DNA from 2 places in the Halomonas sp. THAF5a genome. Region 1 is predicted to be linked to the other one. Evidence: predicted binding sites of a transcription regulator. Region 1 holds the regulator's gene; the other holds the start of a gene.
What was found. The regulator FNR, encoded in region 1, switches genes on or off when oxygen is low (the NO sensors DNR and NnrR bind a similar motif). The targets are predictions, from matches to a motif close to TTGATNTANATCAA.

Region 1 (7,339 bases):
AGCGAGTGCATGCGGCCCCCGCGGGTGGTGCCGGCCACCACCAGCATGGCCGAGGCGGTGCATACCCTGAACGACAGCCACGCCGACAGCCTGCTGGTCGAGGGCGAGGAGGGGCCGGGCATGGTCACCAAGACCGACCTGCTCAATGCCCTGGTCCTCGAGGGCCTGACCCAGCAGAGCCCGGTGAAGGACGTGGCGCACTACGCCCTGATCACCGCCACGCCCCAGCAGTACCTGTTCGAGGTGCTGGTCCAGATGACCCGCTGCAAGGTCGAGCGGGTCGTGGTCATGGAGGACGGCCGCCCCTGTGGCGTGGTCGAGCTGACCGACGTGCTCAGCTACTTCTCCAGCCGCAGCTACGTGGTGAGCCTGCAGGTGGAGCAGGCCAGCAGCCTGGAGACGCTGGCCGCCGCCAGCCGCCGCACCCCGGAGCTGGTCAAGGCGCTGATGGCCCAGGGCGTCAAGCTGCGCTTCGCCATGGGGCTCTTGGCCGCCCTCAACGGGCGCATCATGAACAAGGCCTGGGGCTTTCTGATCGAGGAGCGTTACCACGACCACAGCTGCCTGATGGTGATGGGCAGCGAGGGGCGTGGCGAGCAGATCCTGAAGACCGACCAGGACAACGGCCTGATCCTCACCGACGACCTCGACTGGCCCGACTGCGCGGCGCAGATGCAGCGCCTCACCGAGACGCTGATCGAGCTGGGCTACCCGCCCTGTCCCGGCGACATCATGGTCTCCAACCCCGAGTGGGTGGGCACCGAGAGCCAGTGGCGCGGGCGCATCGCCCAGTGGGCGGCCAAGCGCGACGGCGAGAGCCTGATGCGCCTGGCGATCCTGCTCGACGCCCACGCGGTGGCCGGCAACGCCGCGCTGCTCGCGCGGCTGCGCGAGGAACTCTTCGAACGCTGCAGCCGCGACGAGATCCTGCTCTCCTACTTCGCCCGCACGGCGCTGCGCTTCTCTACGCCGCTGACCCTGTTCGGGTCGCTGAAGAAGCCCCAGCACGGGGTCGACATCAAGAAGGGCGGCATCTTCCCCATCGTCCACGGCGTGCGCACCCTGGCACTCGAGCGGCGCATCACGGCGACCTCGACCCTGGAGCGGCTCGAGGCGCTGGTCGCCGACGGCCGCCTGGAGGAGCGTTTCGCCGAGGACCTGGGCGAGGCCCTGTCGCTGTTCACCGAGCTGAGGCTTCGCCAGCAGCTGGCCCGCCTCGACGAGCCCGAGGGCCGGGACGAGGCGCCCGACCGGGTGGTGGTGCAGGCGCTCTCCTCCCTCGAGCGAGACCTGCTCCGCGAGGCCCTGCATATCGTCAAGGAGTTCAAGCAGCGGCTGTCCCATCGCTTCCACCTCGAGTACTCCTGACCCGCTCGCCGTTCACCGACCACGACACACGGAGGTTCTATTGATGCTCAGGGCCCTGCGCCGCGCCGCCGATCGACGCCGACAGGCACGCGGCGATCATGGCTGGCTCTTCGCGCCCTATACCGGCGAGGAGCTGGTCGCCATCGACTGCGTGGCCACCGGTCCCGACCCGCGTCGTGCCGAGCTGCTGTCGCTGGCGGCGGTGCGCCTTCGCGGCGACCGGGTGCTGACCAGCGACTCCCTCGACCTGCGGCTGGCGCCGCCCGCCAGCCTGAGTGGTGATTCGATCCGCCTGCACGGCCTGCGCGGCATCGACCTGGCCGAGGGGGCCGGGATCGACGAGGCCCTGTCGCAGTTCCTGGACTTCGCCGGCAACCGCCCGCTGATCGGCTGGCGCCTCGACGACGACCTGACGCTGCTCAACCGCTACCTGCGGCCGCGCTTCGGCTTCGACCTGCCCAACGCCCGCATCGACGTGGCCCAGGCCTACTATCGCCGGCTGCGTCGCCAGCACCCCGAGCTCGCCACCCGGCCGCGCTTCGAGGAGGTGGCCAGGCGAATGGGGGTGCCGGTGATGGGGCGGCACACGGCGCTCGGGGAGGCCGTGACCGCGGCGCTGATCCATCTGCGCCTGACCCGCGATGCGCTCGGGGTAGAGCGCTGCGGCTGATTCCGCGGCACGGGCGGGGCGCGTCGCCAGTCTCGCGGCAGAGTGGTAGGATAGGCGCCCTTTCCGTTCCCCGATTGCCCTGGCAGCGCCCCGACCATGCAAGATGCCGTGACCTTCGATCCCCGTCCCGCCGATGAGGCCGCCCCGGCCGAGCCGTCGACCCCGTCTGCCGAGGCGCCCGACGCCCAGGCCAGGCGCGAGTTCAACAAGCTGCAGAAGCGCCTGCGGCGCCAGGTCGGCAATGCCATCATCGACTTCGACATGATCCGCGAGGGCGACAAGGTGATGGTGTGCCTCTCCGGCGGCAAGGACAGCTACACCATGCTGGAGATTCTCCGGAACCTGCAGCGCAACGCGCCGGTGAACTTCTCGCTGGTGGCGGTGAACCTCGACCAGAAGCAGCCCGGCTTCCCCGAGCACGTGCTGCCCGAGTACCTGGACGGCCTCGGCGTGGACTACCACATCCTCGAGCGCGACACCTACTCGGTGGTCAAGGAGAAGACCCCGGAAGGCAAGACCACCTGTGCGCTCTGCTCGCGGCTGCGCCGCGGCTCGCTGTACGGCTACGCCGAGGAGATCGGGGCCACCAAGATCGCCCTGGGCCACCACCGCGAGGACATCCTCGAGACGCTGTTCCTCAACATGTTCTTCGGCGGCAGCCTCAAGTCGATGCCGCCCAAGCTGCTCTCCGACGACGGCAAGAACATCGTCATCCGCCCGCTGGCCTACTGCCGCGAGGCCGACATCGCCGAATTCTCCGAGCGCATGGCCTTCCCGATCATTCCCTGCAACCTGTGCGGCTCGCAGCCGAATCTGCAGCGCCAGGTGGTCAAGGAGATGCTCGCCGAGTGGGAGGCCAAGCATCCCGGCCGCCTGGAGAGCATGTTCAAGGCGGTGACCAACGTCGCGCCCTCGCAGCTGGCCGACCGCGAGCTGTTCGACTTCGCCGGGCTGGAGGAGAAGCAGGCCAAGATGCGGGCCGATCGCATCGACCTGCACAACGAGTGAGTCGCGCCGAGCGCCCGGCGGCTCAGTAACGGGCGGCAGGTGTCGAGGAAGCCAATGAAAAACCCACGGGATGTCGAGTCCCGTGGGTTTCTTCGTTGATGGCGGATACGCGGCGGTTCAGTCAGCACCCTGCCTGGCGCTGTCAGCGACAGCCCTCCTGCTCTGCGACCTCGAGCAGAGCCTCCAGGTCGAGGATGTTGACCTCGCGGCCGGAGACGGCCACCAGCCCCTGGGTCTGGAAGCGGCTCAGGATGCGACTGACGGTCTCCACCGCGAGCCCCAGGTAGTTGCCGATGTCGGCCCGGGACATGGAGAGCCGGAAGCTGTAGGGCGAGTAGCCGCGGCGGCGGAAGCGGTCGGAGAGGCTGGCGAAGAAGGTCGCCAGGCGCTGGTCGGCGGTCTTGCGTGACAGCAGGCGCATCATGCGGCGGTCGTCGCGCATCTCCTTGCTCATGCTGCGGTAGAGCTGGCCGCGCAGCTCCGGGAGGGATTCGGAGAGGCGGTCGAGGCGATCGAAGGGGATCTCGCAGACCGTGGTGGTCTCCAGCGCCACGACCGTCCCCGGGTAGCGCTCCTCGTCGATGCCGTCGAGGCCCACCAGCTCGCTGGGCAGGTAGAAGTTGGTCAGCTGGTCCTCGCCGCTGCCCTCGGTGGTCACCTGCTTGAGGCTGCCCGAGCGCACCGCGAAGACGCTGGTGAAGGGCGTGCCCTGGCGGAACAGGGGTTCGCCCTTCTTCAATGGCGGCCGGCGACGGATGATGGCATCGAACTGGTCCATGTCCTGCACTTCGAGCGCCAGCGGCAGGCAGAGCGAGCTCAGGCTGCAGGTCTGGCAGCGCGTCTCGTTCATCAGGGCGCGGCGCCTGCCGGTTGCGGGATCGGGCATGCTCTCCTCCATGACGGGTGGCTCGCTGCTCATTATGGGGGATAGTCCCCCACCGGCAAAGGATCCCTTAGGAGGGTGGCGCTTCCGGCTGTGGCGATGGGGCGTCGAGGTAGGCGTCGAAGGTCGCCGCCAGTCGATGGATCATCAGGCGCCCGCTGGGCGTCACGCGCCACCGAGGCCCCTCGCGCACGATCAGTCCCTGCGGCTCGGCACCGGCGAGACGTGCCAGCGGCTCGGCGAGGTGGGCCTCGGCGTCCAGCCCGAAGGCCTCGCCGATGGCCGACAGGTCGAGATGATGATCGCAGGTCAGCTGCTCGATGGCGGCGCCGCGCAGCCGGTCGTCCAGGCTCAGCCGATGGCCGGCGACGGTGGGCAACTCCCCGCGGTCCAGGGCCGCCTCGTACGCCGCGAGGCGCAGCGGGTTGCGCACGTGCAGGGCGTCCAGCCGCGAGACCGCCATGACGCCGAGGCCGACCAGGTCGTCGCGCCGGCGCCCGGCCGCCAGCGCCTGGACCAGGCGGTCGCCACCGCGCACGTAGCGGTCGTGGCCGAGATGCACGTAGCCCGCGGCGGCGAGCCGCTCGATGGCCGCCTGCAGCATCACCCGGACCTCCCGGGGAGCGGGCAGGTCCGCGGACCGGATCTGGCGCTGCCCGGGGAAGCGCTCGGGCGCATGGCGGTAGTGGAACAGCGACAGCCGCGACGGCGCCATGGCGATGACCTGCTCGAGGGTGGCGATGAAGCCGTCGCGGGTCTGGCGAGGCAGGCCGAGGACCAGGTTCAGGTTCACGGAGCCGAAGCCCAGCCGCTCCGCCTCGTCGAGCAGCTGCTCGGTCATGCCGCGCCCCTGCTCGCGGTTGATCGCCCGCTGGACCTCGGGGTCCAGATCGAGCACCTCCAGGCTCAGCCGATTGAAGCCCAGCGCCTCGAGATGGCGCAGGGTGAAGACATCGGCCCCCCGGGGGTCGATCTCGATGAGGTACTCCCGGTCGCGGTCGGCGGCCAGCCGGAAGCGGGCATCCAGCCGGTCGATCAGGTCGCCCATCTGGTCGAGTGTCAGGAAGGTCGGCGTGCCGCCGCCCCACCGCAGGGCGCGGATCTCGCGCCCGGGGTCCAGGTGGCGGCGGATCAACACCATCTCCCGATCGAGGCGGCTGAGGTAGGCCTCGGCCAGCCGGCGGTCCGCGGTGGTGACCGGCCGGCGGGTGCAGTGAAAGCAGGCGTGCTGGCAGAAGGGCAGATGCACGTAGAGCGATAGCGGACGCGCCGCGGCGTTGCTCTGCTCGAGGGCCTGACGATAGGCCTCCGGGCCGATGCCGTCGTCCATCGCCCGGGGCGTGGGGTAGGCGGCATAGGCGGGGGACGGCGAGGCCGCCGCGAAGGGGACGTCGTGACCGGATGCGGCAGGCGCGGGCGCGGGCATGGTCGGCCCTCTGGAGGGAAACATGCCTTCATGCTAGCGAGGCGCCCGTCGCCACGCGTTGAGCTGCGTCAAGCGAAGCCGCGATCGGCGCGGGGTCAGTGCATCGACGCCCCCGGCAGCAGCGTCCACAGCTGCCAGAGGGCGAAGGCGATGATCGAGAGCGCGGCCAGCGTGCGAGTCGCCGGGTGACGGATCAGGGTGCCGAACTGGCGCGCGGCGAGGCCGGTGGCCAGCAGGGCCGGCAGGGTGCCGAGGCCGAAGGCGCCCATCAGGGCCGCGCCCCGCAGGGGGTCGGCGATCGCCAGGCTCCAGGCGAGCATCGAGTAGACCAGGCCGCACGGCAGCCAGCCCCAGACGGCGCCCAGGGCGAAGGCCTGGGGCACCCTCACCACCGGCATCAGCCGCCGCCCCACGGGCTCGAGGTGATGCCAGAGCCGCCTGCCGACCGCCTCGACCCTGAGGAGTCCCTTCCACCAGTCGGCGATGTAGAGCGCCATCAGGATCAGCATCACCGCGGCCAGTGCCTGGAGCCCCAGGCGCGCCTGGGGGCTCAGGGCAATCAGGGTGCCGAGGGCCGCCGCCAGGGCGCCGGCCGCCATGTAGCTTCCGATGCGGCCCAGGTTGTAGCCGAGCAGCAGTCCCGAGAGGCGGGCGGGGCTTCTCATGCTGGGCGGCACGGCGAAGGTCAGGGCGCTCATGATGCCGCCGCACATGCCGATGCAGTGGGCGCCACCGAGCAGGCCGAAGACGAAGGCCGCCGCCAGCGGGGGAAGGTCGAGGCCGGTGGGATCCATCAGTCGCGGCGGCCCTCGCCACGAGGCGCGTCGGCACCAGGATCGGCCCCGGGCTCGGCATCGGACGGGGCGCGCGATGAGCGCGGCCGATCGTTCTCGTCCTCGTCGAAGAGGATGCGGTAGGCGGGGCCCTCGAGGTCCTCGAACTGGTCGTGGCGGACGGCCCAGAAGAAGGCCCAGACCGCCAGTCCCAGCAGGATCAGCGAGAGGGGGATCAGCAGGTAGAGGATGCTCATGCGTTCACCAGCCTGGGGGAGTCGGCGCCGGCGGGGCGCTCGGGTCCGGCGCGGGTCAGGCGCAGGGCGTTGCCGACGACGACCAGCGAGCTCGCCGACATGCCGATGGCGGCGAGCCAGGGGGGCACGAAGCCCATCGCCGCCAGGGGCAGCGCCGAGACGTTGTAGATCAGCGACCAGGCCAGGTTCTGGCGGATGATGCGCCGGGTGGCGCGGCTGGTCGCGACGGCCTCGACGATACGCCCCAGCCGCGGGCCGAGCAAGACGGCGTCGGCGCGGGTGCGGGCGAGGTCGGTGGCGCCGTTCATGGCGATAGCCACGTCGGCCCCGGCCAGCACCGGCACGTCGTTGATGCCGTCGCCGACCATCGCCACCCGCTCGCCGGCGGCCTGCAGCGACCGGAGGCGCGCCAGCTTGTCCTCCGGGGAGGCCGCCGCCTGCCAGGTCGCGAGGCCGAGGCGCCGGGCCATGGCCGCCACCGCCGACTCGGTGTCGCCGGAGAGCAGTTCCACGGCGAGGCCGCGGGCCTCCAGCGCCGCTATGGTCTCCCGGGCATCCTCGCGCAGGCGGTCGTGCAGGCGGAACCAGGCGCGGGGGGCGCCCGCCTCCGCCAGCAGCAGCCACTGCCCCTCGCCCGGCGTCTCGGGACTCGCCTCGGGGGCGGCGAAGGCGGGCGTGCCGAGCCGCCAGCGGCGCCCGTCGATGTGGCCCTCCAGGCCCTGGCCGGGGCGGCTGAGCACCCCGTCGGCGGCGAGGCCGGCCTCGCGGAAGGGGCGGAAGGCGCGGGCGATGGGGTGCTCGGAGTGGGCCTCCAGGGCGGCGGCCAGGGCGCGGGCACGCGCCTCGTCCAGGCCCTCGCCGAGCGGACGGGTCTCCACCAGGCTCATCTCGCCGCTGGTCAGGGTGCCGGTCTTGTCGAAGATCACCCGGTCGAGCTGCGACAGCGCCTCCAGG
Region 2 (7,339 bases), 470 kb from region 1:
AGCACGTCGCCCTGGGCATCCGGCCCGATCAGTACCCCATCGTCGGCGAGTGCCTGATGGCCGCCATCGGCGAGGTGCTGGGCGAGGCGGTGACCCCGGAGGTCGCCGGAGCCTGGAGCGCCCTCTACGAGGAGCTCGCCGGCCTGCTCATCGAGCTGGAGGATCACCGCTACCGGGCCTTCGCCGAGCGCCCCGGCGGCTGGCGCGGCACGCGGCGCTTTCGCATCGCCGAGATCCGCCGCGAGAGCGCGGTGATCCGTTCCTTCGTGCTGGAGCCCGAGGACGGCGGCCTGGTGGCCGATCACGCGCCCGGCCAGTTCATCGGCGTGCGGCTGACCATCGACGGCGAGCCGCTCTATCGCCACTACAGCCTCTCGGACGTGCCCAACGGCCGCTCCTACCGGATCTCGATCAAGCGCGAGCCCGAGGGCCGGGCGAGCCGCCACTTCCACGATGCCATGGCGGTGGGTGACACCCTGGAGCTGCTGCCGCCCGCCGGCGAGCTGATCCTGCAGGGTGAGGACGAGCCCCTGCTGCTGGCCTCCGGCGGCGTCGGCCAGACCCCGCTGCTGCCGATGGCGCGCCACGCCCTGGCCGCGGGACGCCGGGTGATCTACCTGCACGCCGCCCTGGACGCCGAGCACCACGCCTTCCGCGACGAGGTGGCGGCGCTGGCCTCCGCGCACCCGCAGCGACTGCATGCCGTGAGCGTCCATGAGCGCGGCGCCGACGCCGACCATATCGGTCGCATCGACCGCGAGCTGCTCGCCGATCTGCTGCCCGAGGGCGCCCGCTGCTACTTCGTTGGCCCCCCGGGCTTCATGACCGCCGTGGATCGGGCACTGGCCGACCTCGGCGTGCCGGCGGAACGTCGCCACTACGAGCACTTCGGCCCCTCCCGCCCCCTCGAGGCCGCCTGACGGCACGTCGGGCCCGGTCATGCCACCCCGACCCCGGGACGGCCTCCCCGCCGGGGGCCGGGGCCGCGTCCAATCCTCTCACCGCGCGAAGGAGTTCCCATGTCCTCTTCCCAACCGCCCCGCCACGGCCCCGCGACCCGGGCCATTCACGCTCAGCGGCAGCGCGACGCCTTCGGCAGCCCGCACATGCCGATCTACGACACCACCACCTTCGCCTACCCCGACACCGCGGCGCTGCGCGAGGTCACCGAGGGGCGCCGACGCGCCCCTCTCTATACCCGCTACGGCCAGAATCCCACGCTCTACGCCCTTGAGGAGACCCTGGCGGCGCTGGAGCAGGCCGAGTCGGCCTGGGCCTTCTGCTCGGGCATGGCCGCCATCAGCGCGCTGCTGCTGACCCACGGCCGGCGCGGCATCGTCTGCCTCGGCGAGGTCTACGGCGGCACCATGAGCCTGCTCGAGCGACATCTGCCGGGCTTGGGCATCGACACGCACTGCCTGCTCGAGGGCCATGACGCCGAGGCGCTGGAGCGATACCTGGTCGCGGGCGCGGGCCTGGTCTATCTGGAGACGCCGACCAACCCCAGGCTCCAGCTGATCGATGTCGCCGCGGTGGCCGAGCAGGCCCACCGTCACGGCGCCCTGGTCGCGGTGGACGGCACCTTCGCCACGCCGATCAACCAGAATCCGCTGGCACTGGGCGCCGACCTGGTGGTGCACAGCGCCACCAAGTACCTGGGGGGCCACGGCGACCTTACCGCCGGCGCCGTGATGGGGAGTGCCGAGGTGCTGTCGCCGATGTGGGCATGGCGCCAGAGCCTGGGCACGGCGCTCTCCCCCCAGACGGCTGCGCTGCTGTCCCGCAGCCTGCGCACCCTGGCGCTGCGCGTTCAGCGCCACAGCGCCTCCGCCCAGACGATCGCCGAGGCGCTAGCGAATCACCCCGCCCTCGCCCGGGTGCTCTACCCGGGCCTTCCGAGCCATCCCGGGCACGCGCTGGCCTGCCGCCAGATGTCGGGGTTCGGCGGCATGCTCGGCATCGAGCTGGCGGGCGGCGGCGAGGCGGCAGCCCGGGTCGCCGACCGGCTGGCGCTGTTCGCGCTGGCGCCCAGCCTCGGCGGCGCCGAGAGCCTGGTGACCCAGCCCTGCACCACCTCCCACGCCGATCTCTCGCCCCGGGAGCGCGCCCGGCGCGGCATCGGCGACAACCTGCTGCGGCTATCGATCGGCCTGGAGGAGGTCGAGGACCTGCTCGCCGACCTGCGCCAGGCGCTGGATCCGGAGCCGGCCGGCTGAGGGCGCCTCGCACCGGGCGCGAGGTCTACCGACTCAGCGGCATCGCCCCCTGGACGTCCGCCCGCGGGGGCCCTGCACGCGCCCAGTCGTGTCAACCCACCAGGGTGTTCACGGAAAGTCCTAGCCGTCGCCGTTTCCCCGGTCGTAGTGGAAGGTCATGAAGACGATGCCCGGGGTCATCACCAGCCGCCAGGCCAGTTCGATGTCGTCGTCGAAGGCCTCGTCGAAGGCGCGCACCGTGTCGATCAGACTCTCGAGCCAGAGGTCGTAGAGCCTCGGAGAAATATCCCGGTGGGCCCGGTCGTGGGTGATCGCCACCTGCTGCAGGTAATAGTCGGTATGGCTCGAGGCGTAGAACGCCAGCAGGTGGTAGAAGGCCTTCTTGAGCATCGCCTGCTGGCGCGCCATGTCGGTATGGCGGAACTTCTCGGCGACCGCGGGCGAGGCGGCGAGGAAGCGGTCGTAGAAGATCGCGAAGAACGCCTGCCCCTCGACCTCGCGGTTCAGCACCCGCACGTAGCTCTCGTCGAAGAGCCGCTCGATGTCCATGGTCACCCCGCACGGTGAACGGGCCTGATCATAGCCTAGGCCAGGCGCGCATGCCCGCCACGGCCGGGAGCCGAACGGTGGACAGGACATGACCTGGATCACGTCGGGGGCGAATGCCCGCCCGAGATGACGCCCGTCAAGGGCGGGGCCGGGCGGGTCGACTAGCATGGCCGGGATTTCATCGAGAGGAGTCGCGCCATGGAGCTCGTCTGCCCCGCCGGCAACCTGCCCGCCCTCAAGCGAGCCGTGAACGAGGGTGCCGATGCCGTCTACTTCGGCTTCCAGAACACCACCAACGCGCGCCAGTTCGCCGGGCTCAACTTCACCGACAAGCGCGCCGGGGAGGGCATCGACTATGCCCACGCCCGGGGAAAGCGGGTGTTCTGCGCCATCAATACCTACCCGCAGCCGGACGGCTGGGCGATGTGGACCCGCGCCGTGGACCAGGCCGCCGAGCTCAGCGTCGACGCTCTGATCCTGGCCGACATGGGGCTGCTCGACTATGCCGCCCGCCGCCACCCGCACCTCGACCGCCACCTCTCGGTGCAGGGCTCGGCGACCAGCCATGAGGCGCTGCGCTTCTACCACGAGCAGTTCGGCATCAAGCGCGCCGTGCTGCCGCGGGTGCTCTCGATCACCCAGGTCCGCGACCTGGCGAAGCAGAGCCCGGTGGAGCTCGAGGTGTTCGCCTTCGGCAGCCTCTGCATCATGGCCGAGGGGCGCTGCTACCTGTCGTCGTATCTCACCGGCGAGTCGCCCAACACCCGCGGCGTCTGCTCGCCGGCGGCCCACGTGCGTTGGGAGGAGACCCCCCGGGGCCGGGAGTCACGCCTCAACGGCGTGCTGATCGACCGCTACGCCGAGGGCGAACGGGCCGGCTACCCGACCCTGTGCAAGGGGCGCTTCGCGGTGGGAGGCGAGACCTACCACGCCATCGAGGAGCCGACCAGTCTCAACACCCTGGAGCTGCTCCCGGAGCTCAAGGAGCTGGGCATCAGCGCGGTGAAGATCGAGGGACGCCAGCGCAGCCCCGCCTACGTCTCGAAGGTCGCCGGCATCTGGCGCCAGGCCCTGGATCGTGTCGAGCGCGCCCCCGGGCACTTCCGCGCCGAGCCCGCCTGGATGGCCGGCCTCGGCGAGCTCTCCGAGGGCGCCACAACCACCCTGGGCGCCTACGAGCGGCGCTGGAAATAGGAGACCTCATGACCGCCACGACCCTGGAAATGAGCCTTGGCCCGGTGCTCTTCTACTGGACCCGCGAGGACTACGCCGCCTTCTACTGCGCCGCCGCCGACTGGCCCGTCGAGACCGTCACCCTGGGCGAGTCGGTCTGCTCCCGGCGCCGCGACATGAAGCTCGACGACTGGCTGGGGATCGGCCGCGAGCTCGCCCAGAACGGCAAGCGGGTGGTGCTGGCGAGCCAGACCCTGATCGAGTCCGAGGCCGACCTGCGCGACCTGCGCAGGCTCTGCGACAATGGCGAGTTCACCGTCGAGGCCAACGACCAGAGCGCGGTGCAGCGTCTCGCCGCTGCCGGCCTGCCCTTCGTCGCCGGGGCCGCGCTGAACCTCTACAACCCGGCCTCGCTGGCCGTGCTGGCCCGCGCCGGCATGCAGGGCTGGCAGGCGCCGGTGGAGATGTCCCGAGACGATCTGACCCGGCTGCTGGCCGACTGTAGCGACAGGGGGCTCGAGCAGCCCTGCGAGGTCGTCGCCTACGGTCACCTGCCGCTGGCCTGGTCGTCACGCTGCTTCACCGCGCGGCGCCACCAGAAGCCCAAGGACCGCTGCCAGTTCGTCTGCCAGAAGTATCCCGAGGGCCTCGCCCTGCGCTCCCAGGAATCCCGGGAGGTGTTCACGCTGAACGGCATCCAGACCCTCTCCGGCGCCTGCCAGGACCTGCGCCACGAGCTGCCGACCATGGCCGAGATGGGCGTGGCGAGCGCCCGGCTGAGTCCCCGCGCCGAGGGCATGGCCGAGGTGGTCGCGGCCTTCGATGCGGCGCGGCGAGGCGCCCTTCCCGCCCCCGACCCGCTGGCGCTGGTGGAGGCCGAGGTCTGCGACGGCTACTGGTACGGCCGCCCGGGCATGGACCACAGCCGCGGCTCGGCCGCGCCCTGAGCGCAACGCGCCTTCCCATGCCAACATGAAAGAGACGCCCCGGAACGCGCTGCGTCCCGGGGCGTCTCTCCATCGCTATTACCCCCATCGCGGGCGTTCAGCCGGGCCGGCCCGCGTTATCCACAGGCCCTCTAGCGGGCCCGCTTATCCACACTTGGACCAGCCGCAGCCGGAGTAGCAGGTGGGGCAGCCGTCCATCATGATCAGCTCGCCGTTGCACTCGGGGCAGTGGCCGACCACGGCGGGGCCACCGCCCTGCTCCTGCGCCTGGCGGTCGGCCTGCTCGAGCTCCTCCGGGGTGGGCGGATGCCAGGGGCGGCCGCTCGCCAGGCGCTGGGCGTAACGGCTGACCAGCTCCTCCACCGGCACCTGGTGGCCATCCTGGTCGAGGAAGCCGCGGCGGTAGAGGATCTGCTGGATCGACCAGGCGATGGCCGCGACCTCGGAGTCGTGGAACACCGGCTTGCCCCAGCGGTTCATGCCGCAGCGCACCAGGCCCTTGTCCCAGGCCACCTTGCGCAGGTCGGCCACCGCCTGGGTGACGTAGCCGCCCCGGGCGGCCAGCGACAGGCTGCGCATGGTGGCGGTGATCCACTGGTGCTCGCTGGAGAGCTGGCCAGAGGGAAAGAAGAACTCCACCGGGCGCTCGATCACCACCCGCTTGCCGTTGACCACGCCCTCCACGGGCATGAAGGAGACCAGCAGGTAGACCTTCTTGCGCCCCTCGGCGCCGACGTAGGAGATCTTCTCCGACACGGCCTCCAGGGTGCCCTCGGGGCGCGAGGGGATGCGCACCGTGAGCGGGTTCTCCTCGGCCAGCGGCGGGGCTTCCACCGCCTTCTTGACGCTGTAGGAGACGATCTTGGAAGTGATCTCGACGGCCATCAGGAGACTCCTCCGAAAAGTTGTTGGGTGGCACTGGACATCCATCGCTCGGGGCTGAGACGGGGACAAGCCCCGAAATGTCGGACCAGCGAGGAGGCGCTGTGAATACGTCCTTGTACGCTACCGACGCCATCCATGGCGTAGGACCTCCTCTTCGGCTCATCCCCGGCGCCTCTCGCTGAGGGCCAGCTCGAGAACACTGGCTTACCACTTGCCATAGGTGCCTTCCTTCAGCGCATCATAGAGATTCGCCGCATTGTGCTCCTCGCCGTCGTAGATGACCTTCTCGTCGCCTCTGAGTTCGACGGTCTCGCCGTTCTCCAGCTCGAAGACGTAGGTGGTGTTCTTGAGGTCGTCCTCGCGCACCAGCACGCCCTGAAAGGCCTCGGGATTGAAGCGGAAGGTGGTGCAGCCCTTGAGCTTGCTGGCGTAGGCGTCGAGGTAGAGGTCCTTGAACTCCTCGAAGGCGAACTCGGTGGGCACGTTGACCGTCTTGGAGATCGCCGAGTCGACCCACCCCTGGGCCGCCGCCTGCACCGCCACGTGCTGCTTCGGGCTCACCGCGTCGGCGGTGATGAAGTAGTCGGGCAGGTCGCTCTCCACCGCCTCGGCGGCGATGAAGTGGCGGTAGGCGGCCAGCTCGAAGGAGACCACCTCGACCTGCTCCTTGGTCTTCTTGCCCGACTGGATGACGTTGCGGAAGTAGCGGTGCGAGAAAGACGGCTCGATGCCGTTGGAGGCGTTATTGCCCAGCGACAGCGAGATGGTGCCCGTGGGGGCGATCGAGCTGTGGTGGGTGAAGCGCGCGCCGTGCTCGGCCAGCGCCGCCACCAGCTCCGGCTCCACCTCGGCGACCTTCTGCATGTAGCGGCTGTAGCGGGCGTGGAGGATGCGCCCCGGCACCTTGTCGCCGACCTCGTAGCCGTCGCGCTTGAGCTCGGGGCGCTCGCGCATCATCCGCGGGGTGATCGCGTAGTCCTCGGTGAGCGCCGGCGCCGCGCCCTTCTCGCGGGCGAGTTCCAGGGCCTGCTTCCAGCCCTCGAGGGCCAGGGTGCGACTCACCTCCTCGGTGAAGGCGAGCGATTCCGCCGAGCCGTAGGGAATCTTGAGCATGGTCAGGGTCGAGCCCAGGCCCAGGAACCCCATGCCGTGGCGGCGCTTGGCCTCGATCTCGCGTCGCTGGCCCTCCAGGGGCAGGCCGCTGATCTCGACCACGTTGTCGAGCATGCGAGTGAAGATCGCCACCACCTGGCGGTAGCGCTCCCAGTCGAAGCGCGGCGCCTTGCCGAAGGGGTCGATGACGAACCGAGTCAGGTTCACCGAGCCGAGCAGGCAGGCGCCCTCCGGTGGCAGCGGCTGTTCGCCGCAAGGATTGGTGGCGCGGATCTCTTCGCAGAACCAGTTGTTGTTCATGCGGTTGACCTGGTCGATCAGGATGAAGCCCGGCTCGGCGAAGTCGTAGGTCGAGGCCATGATGGTGTCCCACAGCTCCCGGGCGCGGATCACCTCGACGATGCGGCAGGCCACGCGCCCCTCGTCGTCGAGGGTGTAGCCCTCCTCGATCACCGG

Region 2: a site for FNR is predicted at 2,854-2,867, ahead of FIU83_RS00815 (peptidase U32 family protein). Genes of this name have one in related genera too.

Annotation. Positions count from the first base shown of each region.
Region 1 covers NZ_CP045417.1:658,125-665,463, forward strand. Annotated here, with positions in the region: gene FIU83_RS02950 (putative nucleotidyltransferase substrate binding domain-containing protein) at 1-1,368, shown strand, start outside; gene FIU83_RS02955 (3'-5' exonuclease) at 1,412-2,038, shown strand; gene ttcA (tRNA 2-thiocytidine(32) synthetase TtcA) at 2,135-3,046, shown strand; gene fnr (fumarate/nitrate reduction transcriptional regulator Fnr) at 3,189-3,932, opposite strand; gene hemN (oxygen-independent coproporphyrinogen III oxidase) at 4,000-5,355, opposite strand; gene FIU83_RS02975 (sulfite exporter TauE/SafE family protein) at 5,451-6,149, opposite strand; gene ccoS (cbb3-type cytochrome oxidase assembly protein CcoS) at 6,149-6,385, opposite strand; gene FIU83_RS02985 (heavy metal translocating P-type ATPase) at 6,382-7,339, opposite strand, start outside.
Region 2 covers NZ_CP045417.1:186,299-193,637, reverse strand. Annotated here, with positions in the region: gene FIU83_RS00830 (globin domain-containing protein) at 1-920, shown strand, start outside; gene FIU83_RS00825 (PLP-dependent aspartate aminotransferase family protein) at 1,020-2,216, shown strand; gene FIU83_RS00820 (globin) at 2,337-2,765, opposite strand; gene FIU83_RS00815 (peptidase U32 family protein) at 2,964-3,959, shown strand; gene FIU83_RS00810 (U32 family peptidase) at 3,968-4,885, shown strand; gene FIU83_RS00805 (ribonucleoside-diphosphate reductase) at 5,030-5,770, opposite strand; gene FIU83_RS00800 (adenosylcobalamin-dependent ribonucleoside-diphosphate reductase) at 5,975-7,339, opposite strand, start outside.